Methylobacterium currus: one gene and its partner. Each later gene encodes a partner of the first gene's protein in a complex. Links are inferred from orthologs where the notes say so. Each region holds a gene or a part of one and is shown on either strand. Other genes may lie near its edges.

Evidence for each region.
Region 2: the proteins of ccmA (region 1) and DA075_RS10565 are in contact, whole or in part, in a solved structure (PDB 8CE8), measured with the Escherichia coli proteins. The link is inferred for Methylobacterium currus from one-to-one orthologs.

What each region holds. Positions count from the first base shown.
Region 1 is NZ_CP028844.1:310,587-325,095, forward strand. Bases 11,551-14,509 are described here. They hold ccmA (heme ABC exporter ATP-binding protein CcmA), read left to right. Parts: upstream 11,551-12,685; coding sequence 12,686-13,333; downstream 13,334-14,509. Other genes in these bases: acnA (aconitate hydratase AcnA), read right to left, coding at 11,551-12,300; ccmB (heme exporter protein CcmB), read left to right, coding at 13,333-14,001; DA075_RS31610 (response regulator), read right to left, coding at 14,063-14,443. Outside these bases: DA075_RS31540 (lysylphosphatidylglycerol synthase domain-containing protein), read right to left, coding at 1-650; DA075_RS31545 (amidinotransferase), read left to right, coding at 1,079-2,143; DA075_RS38705 (NAD(P)H-binding protein), read left to right, coding at 2,571-2,933; DA075_RS31555 (DUF3313 domain-containing protein), read right to left, coding at 3,447-4,322; DA075_RS31560 (SDR family NAD(P)-dependent oxidoreductase), read right to left, coding at 4,589-5,377; DA075_RS31565 (hypothetical protein), read right to left, coding at 5,487-5,693; DA075_RS31570 (glutathione S-transferase), read right to left, coding at 5,780-6,385; DA075_RS31575 (alpha/beta hydrolase), read right to left, coding at 6,488-7,687; DA075_RS31580 (NepR family anti-sigma factor), read right to left, coding at 7,847-8,059; DA075_RS31585 (metal ABC transporter permease), read right to left, coding at 8,350-9,024; DA075_RS31590 (hypothetical protein), read right to left, coding at 9,153-9,458; more of acnA, read right to left, coding at 9,601-11,550. UniProt on the Escherichia coli protein: Part of the ABC transporter complex CcmAB involved in the biogenesis of c-type cytochromes; once thought to export heme, this seems not to be the case, but its exact role is uncertain. Responsible for energy coupling to the transport system.
Region 2 is NZ_CP028843.1:2,196,089-2,210,532, reverse strand. Bases 4,045-6,938 are described here. They hold DA075_RS10565 (heme ABC transporter permease), read right to left. Parts: upstream 5,926-6,938; coding sequence 5,164-5,925; downstream 4,045-5,163. Other genes in these bases: DA075_RS10550 (EAL domain-containing protein), read right to left, coding at 6,839-6,938; DA075_RS10555 (GNAT family N-acetyltransferase), read left to right, coding at 6,334-6,810; DA075_RS10560 (DUF1328 domain-containing protein), read left to right, coding at 6,112-6,285; ccmD (heme exporter protein CcmD), read right to left, coding at 5,000-5,158; DA075_RS10575 (DsbE family thiol:disulfide interchange protein), read right to left, coding at 4,404-5,003. Also shown: signal recognition particle-docking protein FtsY, read right to left, coding at 1-282; DA075_RS10595 (RluA family pseudouridine synthase), read left to right, coding at 366-1,058; tRNA (N(6)-L-threonylcarbamoyladenosine(37)-C(2))-methylthiotransferase MtaB, read right to left, coding at 1,194-2,426; dapF (diaminopimelate epimerase), read right to left, coding at 2,423-3,310; more of DA075_RS10580, read left to right, coding at 3,544-4,044; more of DA075_RS10550, read right to left, coding at 6,939-9,721; DA075_RS10545 (UDP-3-O-acyl-N-acetylglucosamine deacetylase), read right to left, coding at 9,887-11,053; DA075_RS10540 (M16 family metallopeptidase), read right to left, coding at 11,429-12,724; thrC (threonine synthase), read right to left, coding at 12,721-14,133; DA075_RS10530 (DUF4864 domain-containing protein), read right to left, coding at 14,249-14,444. UniProt on the Escherichia coli protein: Required for the export of heme to the periplasm for the biogenesis of c-type cytochromes.

The DNA of each region.
Region 1 (14,509 bases):
CCGATGGCGGTGACAATGCGGCCGCGGGCGGCGTAGAGGCCGCGCAGGCGCTCGAACAGCACGTCGACCGCCCCGAAGATCCGCCACTCGCGCCCGCCGGCGAAGCGGTTGATCGCCGCCTGGAGCAGGCTCTGCCCGAAGCGGCGCTGCACCAGGTAGAAGGCCAGCAGGGCCGGCGCCGCCACCACGAGGCCGAGGCCGACGTAATGCACGATCGGCCCGTCGCCCCCGAGCGCCACCAGGATGCCGAGGCCGGCCAGCGTGAACAGGAACTGGGTCAGCGCCTGGACCATCAGGTCGACGAGGGTGCTGGCGCCCGACAGCGCGCCGGTCACACCCTGGCGCGTGAGCAGCCGGGCGCCGATCAGGTCGCCGCCGACCTGCGCCACCGGGAGGAGCGTGTTGATGCCTTCGCGCACGAAGCGCACGCTGACGCAAGCCCGCAGCAGCGGCCTCTCGCCGCGGGGAAACACCACCCACCAGCCGAGGCCCGCCCAGGCGACGGCCACGAAACGCGCCGCCACGACCAGCAGCGCGCCCCAGCCGGACGCCCACAGGGCTTCCGCGACCGCCTCCGGCCCCGAGGAGACGAACAGGCCGATCACGGTGCACAGGCCGGCGATCAGGCCCAGTGTCGTCAGTCGCTTCATGACCCTCTTTCTGTCGCAGCGGCAGGGGCCCCGGGGGCGCGCCATTCCGGCAACGGAGTCGAAACAAAGCAGCGCCGTTGCATCCCGGCACGTTGCAGCTTTGATGGGCGCTGTCTATCACCGCCCGGACACAGTGCCGGCGAAACCGGCATGCTCCACCGGCGCGGCGGGCCAGCCCAAAGCATTGCCGCCCAAGCAACGCCGCAAGCCTATGTTATGGCGCAGCTTCCTCCCCGCCCCGTTTCGGCCGGCGGGGGCCGGAGCCGCGAAGGGAGGCCGCTCGTGACGGCCGTCAGGGGATGAACAGCATGGATCGGGAGACGACCTTCGAGGCCGAGCGCGGCGCGCTCGACGTTGCAGCCGCACGCGACCTGGCCGCCTTCCAGGATGACGCCCCGGGCCGGGCCCCGGCGCCGCAATCGCCGGTCATGGCCTGGAACGAGTGGGACCCGCTGGAGGAGGTGATCGTCGGCTCGCTCGACGGCGCCACGATCCCGACCCACCACCTGACGGTGATCTTCAACCTGCCGCGGGCCGCCCAGCCGTTCTACCGGCTCGCCTCGGGCTGGAAGTACCCGAAATTCATGAAGAAGCTGGCCCAGCAGGAGCTGGACGGCTTCATCAAGATCCTGGCCGGCGAGGGCGTGAAGATCCGTCGCCCGGATTCGGTCGACTTCTCGAAGAAGTTCCGGGCGCCGCGCTGGTCGTCGCGCGGCTTCTGCGTCGCCTGCCCGCGCGATCCGTACCTGGTGATCGGCGACGAGATCATCGAGAGCCCGATGTGCTGGCGCTCGCGCTACTTCGAGGGCGACGCCTACCGCTCGCTGTTCAAGGAGTACTTCCGGGCCGGCGCGCGATGGACCTCGGCGCCGCGGCCCCAGCTCACCGACGAGCTCTACAACTACGATTACCGGGTGCCGAACCTGAAGGCCGGCGAGCCGATGCAGTTCACGGTCAACGAGTTCGAGCCGGTCTTCGACGCGGCCGACTTCGTGCGCTGCGGCCGAGACCTGTTCGTCACCCGCTCCAACGTGACGAATCTGATGGGCATCGAGTGGCTGCGCCGGCACCTCGGGCCGGGCTTCCGCATCCACGAGATCGAGAGCCGCTGCCCGCAGCCGATGCACATCGACTCGTCGTTCATGCCGCTCGCCCCCGGCAAGGTGCTGGTCAACCCCGACTACATCGACGTCGAAAAGCTGCCGGCGGTGCTCAAGAAATGGGACGTGCTGATCGCGCCCCGCCCCGACCCCGTCGAGGGCTTCATGAGCAAGATCTCGATGTGCTCGCCCTGGACCTCGATCAACGTGCTCGCCATTGACGAGAAGAAGATCGTGGTCGATGCGAGCCAGCCGACCCTGATCAAGGCGCTCAAGGATTGGGGCTTCGACCCGATCCCGACGCCGTTCCTGTCCTACGGTCCGTTCGGCGGCTCGTTCCACTGCGCCACGCTCGACGTGCGCCGGCGCGGCCCGCTGAAGTCCTATTTCTAGGCGAAGACGTCGTGGGGCAGCCTGCCTGGACGGCGGGCTGCCCCACGATCATCGTAACCTCCGGGCGAGACCGTTTCGACGTCGATCTTGCAGCGTGGGCGACCCTTAGGCGAATCGGCGGGGAGCGTCTCACCCGGAGGCCGTCGCCCGATGCCGATCCTGGTACTCGGCGGCTACGGCCTGATCGGCTCCGCCGTGCTCCTCCGCCTGCTCGATGCCGGTCACGCCGTGGTCGCCCTCCGGCGCGACACCGGGTCGGCGAGGCGCCGCTTTCTCGAGGCGACCTGGATCGACCGCGACATCGCGGCCTTGAGCGAGCCCGCCGCGTGGCAGCCGCTGATCGCCGGCTGCGATGCGGTGGTGAACTGCGCGGGCGTGCTGCAGGACTGGACCGCGCGACGACGTGCACGCCGTCCAGGACATCGCCATGCGGGCCCTGTTCCGGGCCTGCGCCGAGGCCGAGATCCGACGGGTCGTGCAGGTCTCCACCGTCGGCGCCGCCCCGGACGCCCGGACCGCCTTCCTGCGCACCAAGGATGCGGCCGATGCCGCCCTGGCGCAAGCAGACCTCGACTGGACGATCCTGCGCCCCGGCCTCGTGCTGGCCCCCACCGCCTATGGGGGAACCGCTCTGCTGCGGGCCGCTCGCCTCCGCGCCGCTCCTCCTCCCCGTGGTCGATGGCGCCGGGCCGATCCAGATTGTGCATGTGGAGGATGTGGCCGAGGCCGTGCGCCTCGCCATCGAGGGGCGAGTGCCGGCGCGAGCAGCCGACGATCTCGTCGAGGATGAGGCGCATCCCTTGAGCGACGTGGTGGCGGCGTTCCGGGCCTGGCTCGGGCATCCGCCGGCCACGATCCTCGCGGTGCCGCTCTTCCTCGTGCGGCCGGGCGTGGCCGTCAGCGACGGTCTCGGCCGGCTCGGCTGGCGCTCGCCCCTGCGCAGCACCGCCCTCGTCCAGGTCACCGAGGGCGTCACCGGCGCGCCGGGCCCTGGCGGCGGGCCGGTACTGACGGGGCTCCGCGCCAGCCTGCGCCGGCCTCCCCTCCACGGTGCAGGAGCGCTGGTTCGGCCGGCTCTGGCTCCTGAAACCGGTCGTCGTCGGCGGCTTGAGCCTGTTCTGGCTCGGCTCGGGCCTCGTCGGGCTCTGGCGGTTCGACGCGGCGGCGGCTGTGCTGACCGACCGCGGCGTCGGGCCGGGCCCCGCCCTCGCGGCGGTGGCGGCCGGCATCCTCCTCGATCTGGCTCTCGGGGCCGCGATTTATGACCGCCAAGCCATCATTGAGCTGAGACGCCCTGCCCTCGCTATCGCCCGGCCGTCGGCCCCTTGTCGGTCCAGTCCGGCGGCAGGCCGAAGGAATCGCCGATGATGCCGTCCACGCCAGGCGCCCGGCCGAAGGCCTGGCAGTCGGGATCGCGGGGCATCTCGCCCAGCATCGTCACGCGGATGCGCTCGTAGGTCGGGATGGTCAGCTCGGACTCGAACGGGTCCTCGCCGGTGGCGAGATACGAGCCGAAATCCTGCCCGAAATCGCCGGCAAGGTCGTAGATGTCGGCGATGGCCGAGAAGCGGGCCTGGTTGGTGAAGGAGTTGGCGCCCCCGGCCCACACCATCGCGGCGCGCTGCTGGCGGCGGGCATCCAGGGCCTCGGCCTCGACCGTGAGGTCGCCGAGCCCGATCGGCAGGCGCGGCACAGGCACCTTGCCGATGGTGTCGGCGAAGCCGACGCCGACCTGCGCGGCGATCGTGATCGCCGCCGAGGCGCCGACGGCGACGCCGGAGGCCGGCACGTTGGTGAGGCCGGCGCGGGTGACGTTCGCCCGCACGGTCAGGTCGGCCGGGCCGGACGAGACCACGTCGTAGCGCAGCGACAGCTCGTAGCAGAGCGCCCGGTCCGCCGCGTTGGAGACGACCCGGCGCTCCTGCTCGGTCACGCCGGGGCCGGACACCGCCGCCGAGAAGGTGGTGGGGATGATGCGGACGGTCCGCACCCGTGACATCGCGGCCTTGTCGATGAAGATCCGCGACTTGGTGGCGGTCGCCTCGCTCGGCGTCAGGTGATCGTAGTTCGTCAGAAGGCCGGTCTGGGTCAGCACCGGCGTGGCGCAGCCCGCGAGCACGGCCAAGGTCGCCACGGCCGCGACGCGGCGGGCGGCCCGCGCGTTCAAGGCAGCCTTCATTGTCGTCCGCATTCGGTCGCTTTCCCGGATGGCGCGAAGCCGCACCCCCGGGAAACCCTGCGAGGATCACTCCCGCGAGGTTTCTGGAGGCCGGCTCCCGGCGGCGCAAGAGCGGCCCCGTCCGGGCCCGCCGCGCCGTTATGCCGGTCAGCCTAACCGTCGCCGCGTGGGCGGGAAAGATGAGCTTGGCCGCGGCGATCGCTTCGGCCCCAGCTGTAACGCTTCCGCCACATTGTTTCCGGCGGGCCGTGCCCCGATCGGGCCGTTCAGGCCAGGGCCACCATGCTGCAGCTCTGGCCGCCATCCACCGGCAGGCATACGCCGGTGATGAACCGGGCCTCGTCCGAGGCCAGGAAGACCGCCGCATGGGCGATGTCCCAGGCCTCGCCGAGGCGGCCGAGCGGCACCCGGCGGTCACGGCCCGCATCCGGGGTGCCGGCGCCGCGGCACTCGTCGGCGAGGGTGGTGTCGAGCAGCCCCGGCAGGATCGCGTTGGCCCGGATGCCGTCGCGGGCATACTGCATCGCCACCGAGATCGTGGCCTGGTTCACCGCCGCCTTGGCGGCCGCGTAGGCGAACGCCGGGGTGCCGGTCCAGCGCCGGGAGGCGACCGACGAGATGTTGACCACCGCACCGGACCGCCGCGCCCGCATCCCCGGCAGCACCGCCTTGCAGGTGCGCCAGACGCCGCCGACATTGACCTCGATCGCCCGGCGCCAGGTTTCCTCGTCGAGGTCCTCGGGGCCGCCGGCCTCCGGCAGGCCGACATTGTTGTGCAGGATGTCGATGCGGCCGAAGCGGGCTTCCCCGGTCGCCACCGCCCTCGCCACCGCGTCGTAATCGGTGACGTCGGCGCAGAGGGCCTCGGCCTCGTTGCCCTCCTCGGCGATGAGCTGCGCCGTCTCCTCCGCGGCGGCGAAGCCGCGGTCGACGCAGATCACCCGGGCGCCCTCCCGGGCGAAGGCCACCGCCACGGCCTTGCCGTTGCCCCAGCCGGTGCCGGCGGAGCCCGCACCGAACACGATCGCGGTCTTCTTCAGCAGGCGTGTCGACATGGCCCGAGCCTCCGTGCTCGACGGAGACTCGCGACAAAGACCGGCTCCGCGCAACGGGCGGTGAAGCAGGGCGGCTAGGAACCGCCCGCATGGATGGCCGTCGCCCGGGTCAGGCCCGAGCCGATCCCGCCCCCCTGGCGAAGCGCCAGGCGACGACCGCCACCGCCAGGGCGAGGCAGACCTGAGCGAGGTTTCCCTCGCCCAGATGGGCGTGGCCGAGATCGAGCCGCACGGCGAGGCGCACGGCGAGGCCGGCGGCCCAGTAGCCGAGGCAAAAGGTCAGGGCGGCGAGGAGGAGCGCGACAAAGTCGTTCATCGGAGTGACGATCTTGGGCGAGAAAACCCGCGGGCGGAGCGGGTCCGACGCAGCAAGAGCCGCGCCAAATCACCGGGATCCGGTCCTCACTCCGGCCGGGTCGCCTGCATCGACGGGCGCTCACCGAACCGCGCGTACCACGACGCCGCCGCCGGGGCGCGCTCGCGCCAACCCAGATCGGGCAGGCGCAGGTCGAGGTAGCCCAGGGCGCAGCCATACGTGATGGTGGCGATGTCGATCCGCTCGCCGAGGCCTGGCGCCGCCGCCTCGATCTGCGCCAGCGCATCGACGATCTTCTCCCGCTGGCCGGCGACCCAGGCCGGCGAGCGCTCGCTCTCCTGCCGCACCCGGGTCTCGTAGACGCAGAGCAAAGCCGCATCGAGCAGGCCGTCGCCGGTCGATTGCGCAGTGAGCGCAGCCCAGCGCGCGGGGCCGGGCGCCGGGAAGACACCGCCCTGCCCGACATGGTCGAGATACTCGCAGATCACCCGGCTGTCGGCGAGCATCGTGCCGTCGTCGAGGATCAAGGTCGGCACTTGAGCGAGCGGATTCTGCGTCCGGATGGTCGCGTCGCGGTTGATCGGGTGGGCCGCGGCCGCAAGCAGCTCCAGACGCTCGAACAACCCGAGTTCGTGGGCGACGACCAGCACCTTGCGGACGAAGGGCGAGGTCTTGGCGTAGAAGAGCTTCATCGAATTCCTCATACTTTTTATTATGGGTAATCGTACCAACGACCTCAGGATGAGATGAAACCGCGGCTGGGATGATTTGCGATCACCAATCCGTGCGCCCGATCACTGCCCTCGCCCGGGCATCGGCTTGGCGGCGGGCTTCGTCGGCACCGGCGCCGGCGCACCCACCGCCGCGGGCTTGGGCGGGGCCGGCGGGCGCGGGGTCTCGACGCTGAGGCGGCGCACCGGCCAGCCGTCGCTCCAGCGTTCCATGTCGATGAAGCGCGGGTTGCCCTTCAGGCTCGCGGCGCTCTGGCCCGAGAAGGCGGCGGCCGCCGCCATGTCGAAGGTCTTCCAGAAGGCAAGATAATCGAGGCTGTCGGTGCCGGCGCCGTTGATCTGCCCGACCAGCACGGTCTGCTCGCCGGTGAGGGTCATGTCGGCCGACCACTTGAACGGCGCCGGCTTCTGCTTCGGATCGGGGGTCGGCAGCTTCAGCTGGCCTAAGTCGTAGGCCGGGTTGGTGCCGGCGGGCGCGGCCAGGGTGGCGGAAAGCGCCGGGAAGCCGTGATCGTCGGAGAGGGCGCGGACCATCAGCTTGTGGTCGGTCGGCACGGCGCTCGCCTCCCGCATCACGCGCCGGGCGGCGATGTCGGCGGCGCGGGCGTCCCGGTCGCCGATCACCGTGACGATCAGCGTGGCGGGGTCGATATTGTTGAGGTCGTGCAGGGCGATGCCCCGGGCCTTGTCGTCCCGGGCGATGCCGCCCGGCATGGCGCCGAAGATCAGCCGCGGCACCGGCAGGCCGGTCTCCTTGGCGTGAGCCGCGAGGTTCGCCGCCAACGGCACGCCGGCGAGGTGGCCGATCAGCGCCACCCGGCCCAGGTCGGGCTTGGCCTCCTGGTCGCCGGCGAGCTCGGCCAGGGCGTCCTTGACCAGGGTCGCGGCGATGCCGCTCGCATCGACCGGCCGGGTCCGCCCCACCTCCTGGAACCGCGGGAACAGCACGAGGGTGCCTGAGCGCGCGAGATGCTCGATCCAGGCGCCGTAGGCCTGTGGATTCACCGCGCCCCAGGCATGCAGCATCACCGCGACCGGCCGTCCTTCGGCCGGGGCCGCGCCGTTGCCGTAATAGGCGAGCGTCACCGCGCCGGCCCGGCCCAGGACCCGCTTCACCACGCTCGCGGCGGCGTAGGCCTGGCCTCCCGGCCCCTCCTTCGGCTGGGCGGGCGGCGTGGCGGCCCCCGCGCCGGGCGCGCCGCCGAGCACCGCGAGGGCGAGGGCGAGCGGAAGGGCGAGGCGGATGCGGGAGAGCGAGGGCATGAGGCTGGGGGGCTGGCGGCTTGGGAGGCGCACCCCACACTGTTTCGCGCCCGCACTCAAGGCGTGATCGCACCGGAGCGTTACCGTTCTGGGGTTTGTCGCTTCCGCGGTACAGTCACGTCCTGGTTTCCGGGAGCACAGACGGAGTCCGGACAGGGTCTAGCCAGCCCGCTCCGGCTCATCTCCCAGCACGGCGTGCAGCCGGCCGATCAGGGTGTCGAGTTCCTGCGGGACCGGCTCGTCGGTCACGTCGGTGTACATGGATCGCAAGTCCTGCCCGAGCTTGGCGAGCAGCAGCGCATCGGCGAAGGACGACGCGGTCGCGTGCGTCTGGCCGTAGCTCGCAGCGTGATTGCTCGGGATCATCTTCATGGCGCGATTACGGGAACGGGGGTCCCGGCTCCGTCAAGAAACGAGGGGTGAGGTCTGCGGCGCTGATCGGCGTCCACGGCGTGATGACTTGCGATCGATGTCTTGTGCCGGAGGGCCGGCTCGCCATGATCAACGCGCTTCCTGGGGGGCAGTTGCGCCCGATTTTCGGGCAGACATCCGAAACGAAGGCGGCCCCGAGGATATCCACTCGGGGCCGCTGCCGATCTCGTCTCGTTTCCCGCGCGTGACTCCACGTTAAGTCCGGCCGCGGGACGCGATCCGGCCTTGCCCTACATCGGCGGCGTCAGGCCATCCTTGCCGACCGAGATGCTGCGCGCCTCGAGCCGGTCCCCGTCCCGGACGGCCGAGGCGAAGACCTTGGCGCCCGGCACCAGCACCGCCCGGTCGGCCGGCTCCAGCATCACGACCGGCGTGCCCGGCGGCACCGCGACCGCCAGGCTCTGGCCCTTGTACGAGACCGTGAGGGTGCGGCCGCCGCTCCCGCCGACGGCGCCCGCGACGGTGCCGTTGGTCATGCTGGTCTCGACCTCGGGGGCCTTAACCGTGCCGTTGGTCATGCTGGTCTCGACCGGGCCGCTGCCGGCGCCGTCGGGCAGCCGGTCCCACGGATAGTGGCCCTCCCCGGCGCCGCGCAGCGCCTCGGGGAAGATCAGCACTTCGAGGGCGACCGGCGGATCGCCGGGCTTGGTCCCGGCCTTGGCGGCGGTGCCGATGAAGCTGCCGTCCTTGACCTGGTCGAGGCTCGCGGGTGCGAGCTGCGCCACCCGCGTGCCGGCGCCGAGCCGGATCGTCTCCGTCGCGCCGGCACGGGTGCGGATGATGACGGCGTCCGCCTCGACGCGCTCGATCGTGCCGCGCAGGCGCTCGACCTGCGGTGCGGCGAAGGCGACGGCGCTCGCCGCGACGGTGAAGCCGGCGGCCGCGATCGTCCTGAGAATGGTCATGAGAACTCCGGGGACTCGAGCTCCGACATGGAGGGAGCCCCGGCTGTTATGGTTCGCCCCTCCGGTGCCGGCCATCGTCTCGCGCACACGTGATCAGGCGGGCCTGGGACCGCACGAGGCCTGCGGGCTCACGCGTCCTCGTCCTCCTCCGGCTCCAGGGTCGCCTTGACGGTGTCGAGCACCCGCCGGGCAAGGTCGGAATCCGGATCCTCGCGGGTCAGCGCGTCCTCGAGCATGGCGAGGAAGCCGCTGAGCTGGTGGCGGTAATGGTCGGAATCGACCCCGCGCAGGATGCCGGCGACGAAGCGCACCGCCATCTGCAAGGCCACCTGCTTGGCGGCGACATCCGACTGCGCCTCGGAGAGCCGGGCGATCATCTCGCCGTGGCGGGCCGAGAGCGTGGTCAGGCCGTTGATCTTGTCGTCCGGGCTCATCGCGCGTCTCCCGAGAAGCGACGGGGGCCCTTCCCGCCGGAAAGGCCCCCGTCGTGGTGGCGGTCCCCGGGGACCCTGTCACGGGCTCCCGGGTCTTCGGAACCTCTCCCTCCGGCGTCATCCGAGGGGAGAGGACCAATCCTTACGCCGCGAGCTGGCGCAGGACGTAGGGCAGGATGCCGCCGTTGCGGAAGTATTCCAGCTCGTCGAGCGTATCGATGCGGCAGGTCAGCGGGACCTCCTTCACCGAGCCGTCCGCCGAGGTGATCTTGGCGGTGAGCGTCTGGCGCGGCTTGAGCTCGCCGGCCAGGCCCTCGATCGTCACGGTCTCGTCGCCCTTCAGGCCGAGCGAGGCCCAGGACGTGTCGCCCTGGAACACCAGCGGCACCACGCCCATGCCGACCAGGTTCGAGCGGTGGATGCGCTCGAAGCTCTCGGCGATCACGGCCCGAACGCCGAGCAGCTTGGTGCCCTTCGCCGCCCAATCGCGCGACGAGCCGGTGCCGTACTCCTTGCCGGCGAACACCACCAGCGGGGTGCCCTCCTGCTCGTAGCGCATCGCCGCGTCATAGATGAACATCCGCTCGCCCGACGGCTGGTAGAGGGTGTAGCCGCCCTCGACCACGTTGCCGGACTCGTCCGTCACCATCTGGTTCTTGATGCGGATGTTGGCGAAGGTGCCCCGCATCATGACTTCATGGTTGCCGCGGCGGGTGCCGTACTGGTTGAAGTCCTGCACGCGGACCTGGTGGTCCTGCAGGTACTTGCCGGCCGGCGAGGCCGCCCGGATGTTGCCGGCCGGGGAGATGTGGTCGGTGGTGATCGAGTCCAGGAACAGGCCGAGGATGCGGGCATTGACCACGTCCTCCACCGGCTTCGGGGTCTTCTCCATCCCGACGAAGTAGGGCGGGTTCTGGACGTAGGTCGAGCCGCCGTTCCACGCGAAGGTCTCGGCCTCGGTGACCTCGACGTCCTTCCAGTTCTGGTCGCCGCCGAACACGTCGGCGTAGCGCGACTTGAACAGGGCCGAGGTGATGTTGGCCTCGATGAACTCCTGCACCTCGGCGGTCGAGGGCCAGATGTCCTTCAGGTAGACGGGCTTTCCGTCCGAACCGGTGCCGAGCGGCTCGGTGGTGATGTCGATCTGCATCGAGCCGGCGAGCGCATAGGCGACGACGAGCGGCGGCGAGGCGAGGTAGTTCGCCCGCACGTCGGGATTCACCCGGCCCTCGAAGTTGCGGTTGCCCGAGAGCACCGCGGCGGCCACCACGTCGTTGTCGTTGATCGCCTTCGAGATCGGCGCCGGCAGCGGGCCGGAATTGCCGATGCAGGTGGTGCAGCCGAAGCCGACGAGGTTGAAGCCGAGCGCGTCGAGGCTCGATTGCAGGCCGGCCTTCTCCAGGTACTCGGCCACCACCTGCGAGCCGGGCGCGAGCGAGGTCTTCACCCACGGCTTCGAGCGCAGGCCCTTGGCGACGGCGTTGCGGGCGAGCAGCCCCGCCCCGATCATCACGCTCGGGTTCGAGGTGTTGGTGCAGGACGTGATCGCGGCGATCACCACGTCGCCATGGCCGATGTCGAAGTTGGCGCCCTCGACGGGGTAGCGCTTGGCGATGTCGGCCGCCTTCTTGAACTCGGTCTCCATCGACTGGGCGAAGCCGGGCTTGGCACCGTCGAGAAGCACCCGGTCCTGGGGACGCTTCGGGCCGGCGAGCGAGGGCCTCACGTCGCCCATGTCGAGCTCGAGCGTGTCGGTGAAGACCGGGTCCGGGGTCTTCGCATCGCGCCACATGCCCTGCGCCTTGGCATAGGCCTCGACGAGCGCGATACGATCGTCCGCGCGGCCCGTGACCTTCAGGAAGTCGATGGTCTTCTGATCGACCGGGAAGAAGCCGCAGGTCGCGCCGTATTCGGGCGCCATGTTGGAGATCGTGGCGCGGTCGGCGACCGACATGTCGTCGAGGCCGGGGCCGTAGAACTCCACGAACTTGCCGACCACGCCCTTCTTGCGCAGCATCTGGGTAACGGTGAGCACGAGGTCGGTGGCGGTGGTGCCCTCGGGCAGCTTGCCCGACAGCTTGAAGCCGACGACCTCGGGGATCAGCATCGACAGCGGCTGGCCGAGCATCGCGGCCTCGGCCTCGATGCCGCCGACGCCCCAGCCCAGCACCGCGAGGCCGTTGACCATCGTGGTGTGCGAGTCGGTGCCGACGAGCGAGTCCGGATAGGCGACCTCGGAGCCCTCGAAGGGCTTGGTCCAGACGGTCTGCGACAGGTACTCGAGGTTGACCTGATGGCAGATGCCGGTGCCCGGGGGCACGACCGAGAAGTTGTCGAAGGCCGACTGCCCCCACTTCAGGAAGGTGTAGCGCTCGCCGTTGCGCTCGTATTCGAGCGCGACGTTGTCGGCGAGCGCCTTCGGGGTGCCGAACTCGTCGACGATGACCGAGTGGTCGATGACGAGATCGACCGGTACGAGCGGGTTGATCTTCTGCGGATCGCCGCCGAGCGCCACCATGGCGTCGCGCATCGCGGCCAGGTCGACCACCGCCGGCACGCCGGTGAAGTCCTGCATCAGCACGCGGGCGGGGCGGAAGGCGATCTCGACCTCGGTCTTGCCGCGGTTCTCGAGCCAGCCGACCACGGCCTCGATGTCGGCCTTGCGGACCGACCGGTTGTCCTCGTAGCGGAGCAGGTTCTCGAGCAGCACCTTCATCGAGAAGGGCAGGCGGCTCGCATCCGGCAGGCCGTTCGTCTCGGCCGCGGGGATGGAATAGATGGTGTAGGTTTTTCCGCCGGCCTGAAGCGTCTGGCGGGCCTTGAAGCTGTCGATCGATGCCACGGCGTGGTCCTCGCGAGGGGTTGTCGAACACGGCGCAGGCAGGACCTGCGCCACACCTAAGTGTTCGGCCGGATGCGCTGCGGGCTCGGCCCTGGCTGACGCAGGGAAGACCCGTGTGCCGCCCGCCCTCGCCTGCCGGCGGGAATCGGACGGTGCGCGCGCCGCCCCGGGGGTGCCCGGACTGGGATGCGCGAAGGACGGTTTGGACGCCTCTGAAGGTCGCGCGGCGCAGCCGGGGATGCGTATAGAACACTTCGAAACTGGCCGCTACGGGTCTGGTGGCCGCGCAATCGCGCATTCTCGGCGGCGCGCGCATAGCGTAAACGCGGCCGTTGCCCGCCCCCGGAGATTCCATCCGGAGATCCCCATCCTTGGACACCCGCCCTTGCGCCTGATCGCCGAGAACCTCGCCTGCCGGCGCTCCGGCCGCCGCGTCTTCGCCGGGCTCTCCTTCACCCTCGAGGCCGGCGAGGCGCTGACCGTGACCGGTCGCAACGGCGCCGGCAAATCGTCGCTGCTCGCCATCCTCGCCGGGCGACTGCGGCCCGAGGCCGGGCGGCTCGTCGCCGAGGGCGTGGGCGAGCGCACCATCCCCGAATGCCTTCACGTCGTCGGCCATCGCGACGGGCTCAAAGGGGCGCTCACGGCGCAAGAGAACCTGGTCTTCGCCCGCGACCTGCTCGGCGAGGCCGATCTCGACCCGCGCGCCGCGCTCGCCCGCCTCGGCCTCGCCCATGCGGCGGCGCTGCCGGTCGCCTACCTGTCGGCCGGCCAGCGCCGGCGGGTGGCGCTCGCCCGGCTCCTCGTCTGCCGCCGGCCGCTCTGGCTCCTCGACGAGCCGACCGCCGCCCTCGACGTGGCCTCGCAGGGGGCCCTCGCCGGGCTGATGCGGGGGCATCTGGCGGAAGGCGGCCTCGTCATCGCGGCCACCCACCAGGCGCTCGGCCTCGAGAGCGCCCGCGAACTCTCGGTCGAGGCGTTCCGCGCCGCCCGGTCCGACGCCGCGGCCGACCCCTTCGCGGAGGCGTTCTGATGGGCCGCGCCTTTCTGGCCGTGGTCGCCCGCGACCTGCGCCTCGCCGGCCGCATCGGCGGCTCCGGGGCGCTGTCCCTGGTGTTCTTCCTGATGATCGTCGCCCTGGTGCCGTTCGGCCTCGGGCCCGACCTCAACCTGCTCGCCCGGATCGGCCCCGGCATCCTGTGGATCGCCGCCGTGCTGGCGACGCTGATCGGCCTCGACCGCCTGTTTCAGGCCGACGAGGAAGACGGCTCCCTCGATCTCCTCACCGGCGCCCCCGCCCCGCTGGAGCTCCTGGTTCTCGCCAAGGTCACGGCGCACTGGCTCACCACCGGCCTGCCGCTGGCGCTGGCCACCCCCTTATTCGGGCTCCTCGTGGCCCTGAGCCCCACCGGGATGGCGGCGACCAGCCTGACGCTCCTCGTCGGCACCCCGGCCTTGACCTTCATCGGGGCCGTCGGGGCGGCGCTGACCGCCTCGATCCGCCGCGGCGGCCTGATCCTTGCCGTGGTGGTGCTGCCCCTGATGGTGCCGACCCTGATCTTCGGCGTCTCGGCGGCGGAAGCGGCCGTCAGTGGCACGGTGCCGTTCACGACGCCGCTGGCGATCCTCGCCGCGCTCAGCCTCGCGGCGGGCGTGGTCGGCACGCTGGCGGCGGCGGCGGCTCTGCGGTGGGGGGAGTAGGGCTTCGGCTGCCGGGACGAGGGCGGCGGCCGGTGATCCGCCGCCCGCGCGGGTGCGCCCGCTAGACCCGGCTCTCGCCCACCGGCTCGGGGCAGAGCGCGCCCAGCGCCTCGACCAGGCGATCGGGATTGAGGGGCTTCCTCAGGATCGGCAGGTCCGGCCACATCAGCCGCATCGCGCGCGGCAGCACGCCGCCGGTGCAGATCAGGACCGGCACGCCCTTGCCGATTAGGCATTCGGCCGTGGGCGTCGCCTCGCCGTCGGCGAGGTTGAGGTCGAGGATCGCGACGTCGATCTCCTCCAGGTCGATCAGCGCCAGGGCCTCGCGGTTGGTGCGGGCCGGGCCGACGGCGTGGGCGTTCGAACCGGTGACGATCTCGGTCAGTTCCAGGGCGACCAGCGCCTCGTCCTCGACGATCAGCACCCGTCGTCCATCCAGCATCGTGATCTCCGTGGGTTCCGGGGCGGGCGAATCAGCGTCCGCTCCGGGTCGCGGACCGAGAGTGTG
Region 2 (14,444 bases), on another replicon or contig:
GGCCAGCTCCTCCGGCAGGTCGTGCGCCGGCTCGGTCTCGGGCGAGGCTTCGGTCACGGTCGGCGGCGCCGGCAGCACGTCGTCGGCGCCGGTGGCGAAGTCGGGCACGCCCTCCGACAGGGTGCCGGTGGGCTCCGTCGGCATCGTCCCGGCAGGGTCGGGTCCGGGCTCGGCGGATCCGGCGGGAGCCTCGGCGGGCGTTTCGGCAGGGGTCTCCGTCGGCGTCTCGGCCTTCCGGCCGAACAGTCGTCCGAACCAGCCCGGCTGTTTCGTCTCACTCATCCGCACTTGCTCCCGACCCTGCGGACGATCTAGGGCGGCCTGCCCCGAACTTCGCCCGCATCCGCCGCCACTGCGACAGGCTCATGATCGTTGACGACATACTCTCGCGGCTCCTCTACCGCGATGCCCTGGTGCTCGTCATCGACAAGCCGGCGGGATTGCCGGTGCATCCGGGGCCGAAGGGTGGCGAGACGCTCACCCAGCACCTCGACGCCCTGCGCTTCGGCCTGCCGCGCCGGCCGGAAGCCGCCCATCGCCTCGACCGCGACACCTCCGGCTGCCTGGCGCTCGGCCGCCACGCCAAGGCGCTGGCCCGGCTGAACGCCCTGTTCGCGCAAGGTCGGGCCGAGAAGACCTATTGGGCGCTGGTCGAGGGCGGTCCGGCGGAGGAAGCCGGCGAGATCGACCTGCCGCTGATGCGCCGTTCCGACGACCCGCGCAGCTGGTGGATGAAGACCGATCCCGCCGGGGATCCCTCGCTCACCCGCTGGCGGGTCATGGGGCGCGACGCGGCCGCCGGGCGGACCTGGCTGGCGCTCTCCCCGGTGACCGGGCGCACCCATCAGCTCCGGGTGCATTGCGCCGCGATGGGCTGGCCGATCCTCGGCGACACGGTCTACGGCAGCGCCCCGCGCCAGGGCGGGCCGGGGCTGCAGCTCCACGCCCGGGCGCTGGCCCTGCCGCTCTACCCGAAGAAGCCGGCGATCGCGGTCGAGGCGCCGGCGCCGGGGCATATGCGGGAGGGTTTGCGGGCGTGCGGGATGGGGGAGGGGTGAGGATTCGAGGTGCGTCCGGACAGGCACCACCTCGTCGGCCCCAACGCCCCTCCACACCCTCTACGTCATCCCGGGGCCGCGCAGCGGAATCCGGGATGACGATGGAGGACCGCACGACTGACGGAGGGAAATCTGTCAGGCCGCCCACAGCATCTGCCCGTCATGCCCGGCGATGCGCAGGTCGACGAGCGCCCCCGCCGTCACCCCCTCCGGCAGCCGCACCGGCAAAAACCCTTCCGTCCGCCCGGTGCCGCCGCGCTCGGCGAGGACCCGGCGGGTCTCGCCCACCTCGCGGTCGAGGCGGCGGGCGAAGGCTGCGGCACCCGCCTCGCGCAGGCGCGCCGCCCGGTCGCGGATCTCGGCCGGCGCGACTTGCGGCATTCGGGCGGCCGGCGTGCCGGGGCGGGGCGAGTAGGGGAAGACGTGGAGCTGGGCCAGCCCGCATTCCTCGACGAGGTCGAGGGAGCGGGCGAACTGCGCCTCGGTCTCGGTCGGGAAGCCGGCGATCAGGTCGGCGCCGAAGACCGCGTCGGGGCGCAGGCGCCGGATCTCCGTGCAGAACCGGATCGCGTCGTCCCGGCCGTGGCGGCGCTTCATGCGCTTCAGGATCAGGTCGTCGCCGGACTGGAGCGAGAGGTGGAGATGCGGCATCAGCCGCGCCTCCTCGGCGAAGGCCGCCACCAGCTCCGGATCGGCCTCGACGGAATCGATCGAGGACAGGCGCAGGCGGTCGAGGTCGGGCACCCCGCGCAGGATCGCCCGCACCAGGCCGCCGAGCGTGGGGCCGCCGAGGTCGCGGCCATAGGCCGTGAGGTCGACGCCGGTCAGCACCACCTCGCGGGTGCCAAGCTCCACCAGGGCGCGGACCTGCGCCACGGTGCTCGCCGCCGGCACCGATCGCGAGTTGCCGCGGCCGAACGGGATGACGCAGAAGGTGCAGCGATGGTCGCAGCCATTCTGCACCGGCAGGAAGGCGCGGGTGCGCGCCCGCATCGGCGCCGGCTCCGGCAGCGGATCGGCGTCTGAGGCCATCACGTCGTCGATCCGCACGCGCTCTGGCGACGCGTCGGTCCAGACCGTCGGATCGAGCTTGCGGCGGTTGCCGAGGATCTCGGCCACCTCCGGCATGGCGGCGTAGGCCTCGGTCTCGACCTGCGCGCCGCAGCCGGTCACCACCACCCGCGCCGCCGGGTTCGCGCGCGCGGCGGCCCGGATCGCCTTGCGGGCCTGACGCCCGGCCTCCGCCGTCACCGCGCAGGTATTGACGACGACGAGGTCGGTGCGGCCCGCTTGTTCCGCCTGACGGCGCATCGCCTCCGATTCGGCGGCGTTGAGGCGGCAGCCGAAGCTCAGGACCTCGACGCTCACGACGACGCCTCGAACAGTGAGGCTGCGAAGGTGCCCTCGTGTTCCAACTCGGTCGGGCCGGTCATGCGGACGTGGTCGTCCTCGCCCCAGGCGATGCGCAGGTCGCCGCCCGGCAGCGTCACGGTGGCCTCGCGGCCGGTCAGGCGCAGGCGCGCGGCCGCCACGAGGGCGGCGCAGGCGGCGGTGCCGCAGGCCCGCGTCAGCCCGGCGCCGCGCTCCCAGACCCGCAGGCGGAGATGCGTGCGGTCGATGACCTGCGCGAGGGAGATGTTGGCCCGGTCCGGGAAGATCGGGTGCGATTCGAGCAGCGGGCCGATCCGCCCGAGGTCGTATGTGTCTGGATCGCGCTCGACGAAGAACACCGCGTGCGGGTTGCCCATGCTGACCGCGCCCGGCGAGTGCAGCACCGGATCGTCGATCGGCCCGACCTGCAACTCGATGCGGCGGGTATCGGGAAACGGCTCGGCGAGCGGGATCTCGTCCCAGCGCAGCCGCGGCGCCCCCATGTCGACGGTGAAATCCACGGGCGACACCCGCACGACCTCGAGGAGCCCGGGCCTCGTCTCGAGCATCAGGTTCTCGCCCAGTGTCGGGCGCGCCATGGCCGGATCGTCCAGCATCGCCCAGGCGACGCAGCGCGTGCCGTTGCCGCAGGCACCGGCCTCCGAGCCGTCGGTGTTGTAGATCCGCACGAAGGCGTCGGTGCCCGGGGTGACGGGATCGTGCAGCACCATCATCTGGTCGAAGCGCGAGGCCGGATCGGCCGCGATGGCGCGGGCTTCCTCCGGCTGCACCCGGATGTCGCTGCCGCGCAGGTCCAGCACCACGATCTCGTTGCCGAGCCCGTTCATCTTCAGGAAGCGGCGATGGGCGAGGGGGGACACGGGCAGGATTCTCCGACGGGCAAGGCGCAGATGGGGGCCGCGCGGTGTATGGACCAGAACCGGCGCGCAGGCGAGCCGACCGGGCGTCGGGACGAGGCCCCGCCCTCACGCTCTCGCGATGAGCCCGCAACGGCTTTGCGCTTGACGCGTTCGATCCGGCCGGCGATGCCGGCCCACGCCAATGCCGGCCGGCACTGCCAGCCCGCGCCAGAGCCCGGAGCGCTCCGCCCGTGATGAAGACCCGCTTCCCGACGATCGCGATCGGCCTCGCCGCGGCCCTGGCCTGCGGGGCCTCGGTCTTTGCCCAGCCGGTCCTTGCGCAGCAGCCTGCCCCGGCTCCCGCGCCGTCGCCGGCCGCGCCCCCGGCCGGCACCCCGTCGCCGGCGCAATCGGCGCCGCTGCCGACCACCACGGCGCCCGGCCCGGGCCAGGGGACCAACCAGGCGCCGGCCCCGCCCGCGCCCGACAAGGCGCTGCCGCCCGCGACGCCGGTGCCCCCGACCGCCGGGCGCGCGCCCCTCGTCGCCAATCCGGGCGACCCGTCCGACGTCGACGAGGTGACGCTGCCGGCCAAGCCCGCCGCGATCCTGTCCGGCACCGCGAAGTGGGATCAGGCGCTGCCGAGCCTGAAGGACGCGATCGCCAAGGTCGAGGCGGCGCTTGCAGGGGCCGGCATCAAGGCCAACGGCCAGCCGATCTCGGTCTTCACCCGCACCGACGATGACGGCTTCCAGTTCGAGGTGATGGTGCCGGTCGAGGCCGCCCCGAACCCGCGTCCCGCCGGCCTCCCGGACGACCTGCGCTTCGGCTCGACGCCGAGCGGCAAGGCCCTGCGCTTCACCCACAAGGGCGCCTACGAGGGCATCGACCAGACCTACGAGACGGTGACGGCCTATCTCGATGCCAAGGGCATCCTCGTCCAGGATGCCTTCGTGGAAGAATACCTGACCCCGCTCGCGAGCCCGTCCGACGACGCGCTGGAGGTCAACATCTACGCGCTGCCGAAATAGGGAGCGAGGCGATAGCCTCGCCCCTATCCCGGACGACTGACGCGTTCGCCGAAGGAGATCCGCGACAGGGGCACGAGGGCCCCCTACTGCATCGCCCGCACCCGCGCCAGGAAGGCGTCGTAATTCTCCGGCGTCAGGATGCCGACGAGTTTTTCGCGAATTCGCCCGTCCGGTCCGATCACGAAGGTCTCCGGCACGCCGTAGACCCCGAGATCGATGCCGACGCGGCCGGCCTCGTCGGCCCCCACCGCGCGGAACGGATTGCCGTGACGGCCGAGGAAGCGGCGGCCGTTCTCGGGCTGGTCCTTGTAGTCGATGCCGACGAGGTTGACCCCGTCGCGGGAGAGCCGCACCAGCATCGGATGCTCGACCTGGCAGGGTGCGCACCACGAGGCCCAGACGTTCAGCACCGTCACCTTGCCCTTGAAATCGGCGGCCGTCAGGCCCGGCACCGCGGCGCCGTCGGCCGTCAGGCCGGGGACCGGCGGCAGGGTGAAGTCCGGCACCTGGCGGCCGATCAGGGCCGAGGGGATGGCGGAGGGATCGTATCCGGTGGTGAGCAGCTTGCCGAGGAAGATGCCGGCCAGGCCTGCGAAGGCGAGGAGCGGCAGCAGGAAGAGGAGCCGGCTGCGGCGCGGCGGCTCCTCGGTCTCCTCGACCGGATGCAAGGGGACGTCGCTCACCGGCGGCCCCGCGGAGGCGGTTCCTGCGCGAGCCGGGCGAGCGCCCGCTCCTGCGCCCGCCGGTCGAGGAACGCGTGGGCGACGAGGCCGAGGATCACCAAGCCGGTGAAGCCGTAGGCGCCCAGGATGAAGGGGGCGTGAGGGCCGAGATCCATGCCGGTCAGGCCGCCTGCGGGGCGAGGAGCGCGGCATCGAGCCGCTCGGCCTCCAGGATCGTCAGGGTGCGCACGCGCCGGCGCAGGATCTCGGTGCGCATCGCCTGGAGATGCAGGGCGACGCCGAGCACCGAGGCGGCGGCGATCATCACCAGCAGGGGATAGAGCATGGTCGGATGGATGGTCGGCCCGCCCATCCGCAGGATCGAGGCCGGCTGGTGCAGGGTCGACCACCAGTTCACCGAGAACTTGATGATCGGCAGGTTGACGGCGCCGACGAGGGTCAGGATCGCGACCGCCCGGGCGGCCCTGTTCGGATCCTCGATGGTCCGCCACAGGGCGAGCAGCCCGCAATAGATCAGGAACAGCACCAGCATCGAGGTCAGGCGCGCGTCCCAGACCCAGTAGGTGCCCCACATCGGCTTGCCCCAGAGCGAGCCGGTGACGAGGCAGATCAGGGTGAAGGCGGCGCCGATGGGGGCGGCGGCGCGCTGCGCCACGTCGGCCAGTGGATGACGCCAGATCAGGGTGCCGAGCGCCGAGACCGTCATGGCGCCGTAGAAGAACACCGCCATCCAGGCCGCCGGCACGTGGATGTACATGATCCGCACCGTCTCGCCCTGCTGGTAGTCGGGCGGGGCCACGAACCAGGTCAGGTACTGGCCGACCGCCAGCAGCACGAGGGCGAGGCCCGCCACCCAGGGCAGCAGAACCCCGGACCAGCGCATGAAATGGCCGGGCTGCGCCAGCCGCGTGAGACGACCCATCGCCTTGGGACCTATCGCCTTGGCATCCATCGACATCGGCGTGGGTGTAGCGCGTGGGCGCCTCCCTGAGCAATGCGGACGAACGGCGCAGACGGATGGCGCAGCGAGTGGTGGAGGATCCGGAACGAAGCGTGGCTATGCCGGTTATCGCTGCGACTTTTCCGAACGCACCGGAGTGCTCCCGCCATGTTGAAATGGGCGATCATCTTCTTCGTGATCTCGCTGGTGGCCGGTGCGCTGGGCTTCACCAACGTGGCGTCGGGCGCCCGCGGCATTGCGCGTCTGCTGTTCATGCTGTTCCTGGTGATCGCGGTGGTGATCGCGATCGCGGCGGTTCTGCTGGGCCAGGCGGTCCTCTAGGCCGGCCGCGGCACTCCCCCGCGGCGCGGCGTCGGGGGAGGATGAGCGATGGCGTGCCACATCCGTCTGGCGACGGTGGACGACGCGGCGGAAATCAGCCGCGTCGTCCTGTCTGCGTTGCACGAGAGCAATGCGCGGGATTACGCGCCTGAGACCATCGCGCGGGTCGCCCGGAGCTTCACCTCGGACAGAGTGGCCGCTTCCATCGCGGAGCGGCAGGTCTTCGTCGCCTTGGAGAGTGGCCGCCCCGTCGGCACGGCGAGCCGCGACGGCGCGGTCGTGCGCGCCGTCTTCGTCGCTCCCGACGCGCAACGGGGCGGCACCGGGCGGGCGTTGATGGCGGCGGTCGAGCGGGCGGCCGAGGAAGCGGGCGTCGCCGCGCTGACCCTGCAATCGTCGTTGACGGCCGTGGGTTTCTACGACCGGCTCGGCTACCGGGCCGTGCGGGAGACCCTGCACGGCGAGGAGCGCACGATCGTCATGGCGAAGCGGCTGGTGCCCGGCGAGGCCGATCGCCGGTCCTGACCAGGCCTGGGCGCGAAAACCCGCCCTCTCACGCCGCCTCCGGCGCCGCCCCCACCAGTTGCCGCGCCTGGAGGATCGACATCGGCTCGCCGAAGGCGAAGCCCTGCGCGTAGTCGCAGCCGATCTCGGCCAGCGCCAGGGCGTCGGCTTCCGATTCGGCGCCCTCGGCGATGATCTCGAGCCCGAGCTCCTGCGCCATCCGGACGATCGAGCGCAGGATGCCTGAGCGCCCGTTCGCCATCTGGCGCACGAAGGAATGGTCGATCTTGATCGTGTCGAAGGGGAAGCGCTGCATGTAGGTCAGCGCCGAGTAGCCGGTGCCGAAATCGTCGAGGCAGAGGCCCGCGCCGAGCTCGTGGATGCGGGCGAGCATCTGGGCGGCGTATTCCGGGTTCTCCATCACCAGGGCCTCGGTCAGCTCCAGTTTGAGCGAGCCCGGGACGACGCCGGTGCGGGCGAGCACGGTCTTCACGTCGTGCAGGAGGTCGTGCCGCAGGAGCTGGCGCGAGGACAGGTTGACCGAGGCGAAGATCGGCGGCTCGACCACCAGCGCCTGCTGCCAGGCAGCGAGTTCGGCGGCGGTGCGCTCGAGGGCGAAGACGCCCAGGTTGACGATGAGCCCGGATTCCTCCGCGATCGGCAGGAAGACCTGCGGGGCGACGCGGCCGAGGCGCGGGTGGTCCCAGCGCAGAACCGTCTCGAAGCCCGCCACCGTGCGGTCTTCGAGGCGCACGATCGGCTGGAACAGCACCTTGATCTCGTTGCGCTCCAGCGCCCGGCGCAGGTCGCTCTCCAGCATCATCCGCTCGCCGCGGTCGGACCGCATGGTCGGGCGGTAGACCTCGATCCGGTCGCCGCCCTGGCGCTTGCCGTTGATCATGGCGAGCTCGGCGTTCTTCACCACGTCGTCGCGCTTCACGACCGCCCCCGCCTCGTGCAGGGCGACGCCGATCGAGGGCGTCAGGAAGATTTCGCGGTCGGCATAGGTGATCGGCGTGGTGATCGCCCGGCGGATGCTGTCGGCGAAGGCGATGATCCGGTCGGGGTCGCGCTCGGAGAGCAGGATGATGGCGAATTCGTCGCCGGCGACCCGCGCCAGGGTGTCCTGCGGCCGTAGGAGCCGGTTGAGGCGGCGCGACAGCGTCAGCAGGATCGAATCGCCGGCCGAGAGCCCGATCGCGTCGTTGACCTGCTTGAAGCGGTCGATGTCGATCACGAACAGGGTCGGCTTGAGGCGCGGGTCCTGGCTCGCGAGGGCGAGGGCCGCATCGAGCCGGTCGCTGAACAATTCGCGGTTCGGCAACCCGGTGAGGTTGTCGTGGACGGCATCGTGCAGCAGCCGCTCCTCGGCGATCTTCGCCTCGGTCACGTCCGCGATGGTGCCGACGATGCGCACCACCTCGCCGTCGGTGCCGATCACCGGCCGGGCCTTGAGGCGGAACCAGTAATAGGGCCCGGCCGCCGAGCGCAGGCGGAAATCCTGGGAGATGCGGCCGCGCCGCTCCTCGATCACCGTGTCGAGGGCCGCCGAGTAGCGCTCGACGTCGAAGGGGTGGAGGAGGGAGAGCCAGTTCGCCTGCGGCCCCTCGAGCGCCCCGCGCTTGAGGCCCAGCTGTCCCTCGATCTCGGGCCCGGCGAAGACCCGGTCCCCCGGCACGTCCCAGTCGAACACCACGTCGCCGGCGCCGGTGAGCGCCAGCGCCCGCCGCTCGGTGTCGGAGACGAGGCTGTTGCCGAGGCCCCCTCCCGCGAAGGCGTGCTGGAGCACCGTGAAGCCGATCAGCATCACGATCAGCACCAGGCCGCCGATGAGGGCCGGCTGGACGAGGTCGTTGTGGAGCTGGCCGGTGATGGCGAAGCCCGCCGCCACCACCCAGGCGAGCAGCAGGAGCCAGGTCGGGATCAGCAGGATCGCCCGGTCGTAGCCGTTGTGGATGGCGAGGTAGACCACCAGCAGCAGGCCGACGCCCGCCACCGTCGCGACCGAGATCCGCGCCACGCCCGCCGCCACCGGCGGGTCGATGACGGCGAGGCCGACGAGGCCGGCGAGGAACAGGAGCCAGATCAGCGCGACGTGGCTGTAGCGCACGTGCCAGCGGGCGAGGTTGAGATAGGCGAACAGGAAAACCAGCAGCGTCGCGCCGAGCACGGCTTCCGCGGAGGCGCGATAGATCCGCTCGGCGGCCTCCGTGACCGGGAAGATGCGCTGGAAGAACCCGAAATCGATGCACGCATAGGCCAGCACCGCCCAGGCGAGGGCGGCGGCGGCCGGGAAGATGATTGCACCCTTGACCACGAACACGATCGTCAGGAACAGCGCCAGCAGCCCGGCGATGCCGATGATGATGCCCTTGTAGAGGGTGAGGCCGGTGGCCTTCTTGCGGTAGGCGTCCTGGTCCCAGAGGTAGACCTGCGGCACGTTGGGGGTGCGGAGTTCCGCCACGAAGGTGACGGTGGTGCCGGGATCGAGGGTGATGACGAACTGGTCGGCATCCGGGCTTTCGTCGCGCTCGGGCCGGATGCCCTGGCTCGCCGTGATGGCGGCGATGCGCGAGCCGCCGAGATCGGGCCAGACCACGCCGGAGCCGACGAGGCGGAAATGCGGGGCCACCAGGAGGCGGTCGATCTGCTCGTCGGTGTCGTTGGTGAGCGCGAACACCATCCAGTCCGGCCGCGCCCCGGTCTCGCGCGCCTTCACGGCGATGCGGCGCACGATGCCGTCCTTGCCCGGGGCTGTGGAGATCTGGATCAGGTCGCCGTCGGAGCGGTAGCGCTCGATCGCCGGGGTGAGATCGATGGCCTGCGAATCGAGGGTGACGCGCACGGCCTCGACCGCGCGGGCCTCCGGCGCGGCGAGGAGCAGCCCGGCGAGGGCCGCGAGGCAGGCGAGGACGAGTGAGAACGTGCGCAAGCTTCGGCGTCTTCCGACCGGACAGGGACGGCCACGGGGCGGCTCGGGGAGGTGCCGGACCGTACTGACGCCCAAGCTTCCGAGCAAGGCGGAGGCCCCGGATCTCCCCTGCCGCCCGCGAGCGCGGCCGTCGTCAGGCTTCGATCGCTCCCCTTTGCGGCCAAATCAAGTTGTGCCGATCGCTCCGCGATCGGTGCCGATCGCTCCGCCACAGGTGCCGATCGCTCCGCGATCCGTGACGGTCCCGCGGCCGAACGGGGCGGCGTCCGCCAGCGAGACCACCTCCCAGCACTCCGGATGGCGCATCAGCTCGGTCAGGAACGCGAAGGTCAGCGCATGGGTCGGGCAATTCGCCACGATGCGCCCGAGGATCGGCCGGCCGGCGAGGCCCAAGTCGCCGACGAGGTCGAGGATCTTGTGCCGCACCGGCTCGTCGGGGAAGCGCGCCCCACCCAGCACCCGGCCGCCCAGCAGGATCGCGACCCGCCCGGGACGAGCGCCCCGCAGCAGCGGCTCGCGGTCGCACGGGTGCATCCGTCCTTCCGTCTCCGGACAGATCGCGTGCCGGCATTCCGGCCGCGCCGGTGCGGGCGCGAGGCCGCCGTCACGCACGGTCTGCGAGTCGAAGGAGCGGGCCCAGAGCCGGTCCCGGGCCGGGCCCGGCAGGAGCGTCCGGGCGAGGCGGGTCTTGAGCAGCGTGCGCCAGATCAGCGAGGCGTTGCCGAAGCTGCGGCTCGGGGCGATCTCGGCCCGGAACGTGCGCGCGTCGATCGGGCCCGACCAGCGCAGCACGCCGAAGCCCGGCAGCCGGTCGGTGCTGACATCGACCTGGAACGTCTCGGCCGGCTCGGCGCGCAGGAAGCCGTGCAGGCCGTCGACCTGGAAGGGCGCGCGGATGCGCAGGGCCTGGCGCGGCCGGTCCTGCGGCACCCGGCCGGCGGACTCGATGAGGGCGCACCAGCGCGCGGCCGAGCCGTCGAGGATCGGGATCTCGGTTCCCTCGACGGTGATCGCGGCATTGTCGATGCCGGAGGCGGCAAGGCCCGCCATCAGGTGCTCGATCGTGCGCAGCTTGCGCCCCCGGCCGAGATCGAGGGCGGTGCTCATCCGGCTCGCGATCCAGCCGGCCGTGCCGGCCGGCACCTCGGTGCAGGTTCCGGAGGTCGGGCAGCGCACTGCGAAGCGGATGCCGTGCCCGGCAGGCGCCGGCGCCAGGGTCACACGGGCGACCCGGCCGGTATGCAGCCCCGGCCCGCGCACCGACACGCTCCGGCCCAGCGTGGCTTCGCGCCACGCGCCGCCCGCCGCGTGCGCGACGCCATCGAACTCCATGTTTCCGCCCGACCGTTCCGCCAGCCGAAACCGGCCGTCGTCTGCTGTTCCCCAGGGGCCGGCGCGGTTGTTCCGTGGGCGGGCGGGCTCGAGCCGCCAATTTCCTCGACCCTGGAACTTGGGCCGCGCAGGACCCGCCCTCGGGCGCTCGCGCGCTCGATTGCAGGGTCGTTCTACGGAGACTGGCGGGAGGCCGACACTCGACCGGTCGGCCTAGTTCAGGCGGAATGGACGACAGACGATTCGTGTTGCTGCGCGCGGGGAATCGTCGGTTCGATTGTCGACGGTGAGCACAGCGCTACGGCATGCCCCGCCAGGGGCGCCACCGTAACCCTCCCCCGCAGACGGGGGAGGGTTCAATCGGCGCGGGCAGGATCACCCCGCCCTGAGCGCCTTGCCCACCGCCTCGAGGCTCTGCAGCTTCTTGATCGGGCCGATCGCCGCGACCGTCGGCGCTCCGGCGATGAGCGCCCGGCCTGCCGCCCGCACGTCGTCGGGGGTGACGGCGTCGACCTTGGCGATGACCTCGGCGGCCGGGATCACCCGGCCCCAGGCCAGGAGCTGGCGCGCCGTGCGCTCGATGCGGCCGCCGGGGGTTTCCAGCGCCGAGAGCAAAGCCACCTTGAGCTGGGCCTTCGCCCGGGCGAGCTCGGCGGAATCCACCGTCTCGGCCGCCTCGCGCAGGCAGGCGAGCGTCACCTCGACGAGGCCCGGCAGGTCGGCGCCCGCGGTGCCGGCGCCGATGCCGAACAGGCCGCAATCGCTGAACGGCCAGTGGAAGGCGTGGATCTCGTAGGCGAGGCCGCGGGTCTCGCGCACCTCGTGCCAGAGCCGCGAGGTCAGCCCGCCGCCGAGCACCTGGGCGAAGAGGTGCGTGGCGTAATAGGAATCGTCGCGGAACGACAGGCCGGGCAGGCCGAGCACCAGGTTGGCCTGTTCGAGCTTGCGCGGCATCCGGCGCTCCCCGCCGCGATATTGCCCGGGCACCTCCTCCGGCGCCGGACCCGCCGGCATCGCCCCAAAGTGCTTCTCGGCCGCGGCCACGATCGCCTCGTGCTCGACCGCCCCGGCGGCGGCCAGCACCATCCGGCCGGGGGTGTATTCCCGGGCGAGGTAGGCCTCGATCGCCGCACGATCGAAGCTCTTGATCGTCTCCGGGCGCCCGAGGATCGGCCGGCCGATCGGCTGGTCGGGGAAGGCGGCCTCCGTGAAGGCGTCGTAGACGACGTCGTCGGGCGTGTCCTCGACGGCGGCATATTCCTGCAGGATCACGCCCTTCTCGCGGGCGAGCTCGCCGGCCTCGAAGGCCGAGCGGGTCAGGATGTCGCCGAGCACGTCGAGGGCGACCTCGGCATCCTCGCCGAGGACCCGCGCGGTGTAGCTCGTCTGCTCGACGCTGGTGGCGGCGTTGATCTCGCCGCCGACATTCTCGATGTCCTCGGCGATCTGGCGGGCCGAGCGCGTCGCCGTGCCCTTGAACGCCATGTGCTCGATGAGGTGGCTGAGCCCGTGCTCCTCCGGCCGCTCGTTGCGCGAGCCGGCGCCGACCCAGACACCGAGGGTCGCGGTGGCGACCCCCGGCATCGCCTCGGTGGCGACGGTGAGGCCGTTGGAAAGACGCGTGATCTTGAGGTCCGGCGAGGCGCCGAGCGTCGCGAAGTGCTGGTTCATGCGACACTCCTCAGGATGCGTGCGCGCTCGCGGATCGCCCGCTCGACCGCTCCTTCGTCGTTCGGCAGTACGGTGAAGCGCTCGCGCCGCTCCAGAAGGTCGGCGAGGTGGGGCGGCAGGGCCGGGCGGATGCCGGTCGCGGCCTCGACCGCGTCCGGGAACTTCGCCGCATGCGCGGTGGCGAGGGCCACCACGGGCGTCGCCGGGTCGTGGCTGAGGAGCTTGCGGGCGGCGCGCACGCCGATGGCGCTGTGCGGATCGATGATCTGGCCGGTACCCCGATACACGTCGCGGATCTCGGCCACGACCTCGTCCTCGGGCACGGCCGCCGCGTCGAACTCGGCCCGGATCCGGGCGAGCGTGGCGGGGTCGAGAGTGAAGGCGCCGGACTGCTTCAGGCCGGCCATCAGCCGGTTGACGGCGGCGGGATCGCGGTCGAGCACCTCGAACAGCAGGCGCTCGAAATTCGACGAGACCTGGATGTCCATCGACGGCGAGGTGGTGGGCGCCACGCCCCGGACCTCGTAGGAGCCGGTGGCGAGCGTCCGGGCCAGGATGTCGTTGGCGTTGGTGGCGATCATCAGCCGGCCGACCGGCAGGCCCATGCGCTTGGCGGCCCAGCCGGCGAGGATGTCGCCGAAATTGCCGGTCGGCACCGAGAACGAGACCGGGCGGTGCGGGCTGCCCAGTACCACCGCGCTGGTGAAGTAGTAGACCGCCTGCGCCGCGACGCGGGCCCAGTTGATCGAGTTGACCCCCGAGAGCCGCACGTCGTCCGCGAAGCGCGGGTGCTGGAACAGCGCCTTCACGATCGCCTGGCAATCGTCGAAGGTGCCCTCGACCGCGAGCGCGTGGATGTTCTCGGCGTCGACCGTGGTCATCTGCCGGCGCTGCACCTCGGACACCCGGTTATGCGGGTAGAGGATGAACACGTCGACATTGTCGAGGCCGCGGAACGCCTCGACGGCGGCGCTGCCGGTATCGCCCGAGGTGGCGCCGACGATCGTCGCCCGGCTGCCCTTGGCCTTGAGCGCGTGGTCCATCAGCCGGCCGAGCAGCTGCATCGCCACGTCTTTGAAGGCGAGCGTCGGGCCGTGATGCAGTTCGAGGAGGAAGAGGTTGTCGCCGAGCTGGGTCAGCGGGCAGACGGCCGGGTGCCGGAAGGTGGCGTAGGCCTCGTCGATCATCCGGTCGACATCGGCCTGCGCGATCTCGCCGTCGACCAGGGGCGACAGCACGGTCTTGGCAGCCTCGGCGTAGGGCCGCCCGGCGAGGCCCGCGATGGTCTCGGGTGCGATCTGCGGCCAGGCTTTCGGGATGTACAGGCCGCCGTCGCGGGCGAGGCCGGCCAGCAGCGCGTCGGTGAAGGTCAGCGGCGCGGCGCTGCCGCGGGTCGAAACATGAAGCACGGTGATCTGTCCTGAGGCTGCCGCTGGCCCTACACGAATCCGCAGGCTCCGTCAGCCCAAGGCCTCGTGCGCGGCTCAGGCGCCAAGTCGGGCATTTTCGGTCGGGCATTCTCGGTCAGGCATTCTCTCCCGGCGCCTTGCGCAGGCGGCAGCCGGTGATCCGCCATGCGCCGTCCGCGTCGCGCTCCAGGGTGTAGAGCGCCTCCCAGTCGGTGCCGCACTGGTCCTGGATGCGCACGCCCTGGGCGAGGCTGCCGTCGGGCAGCGCCTCGTCGGTGCCGAACTCGAAGCGGCGGTTGCGGTAGACCGCC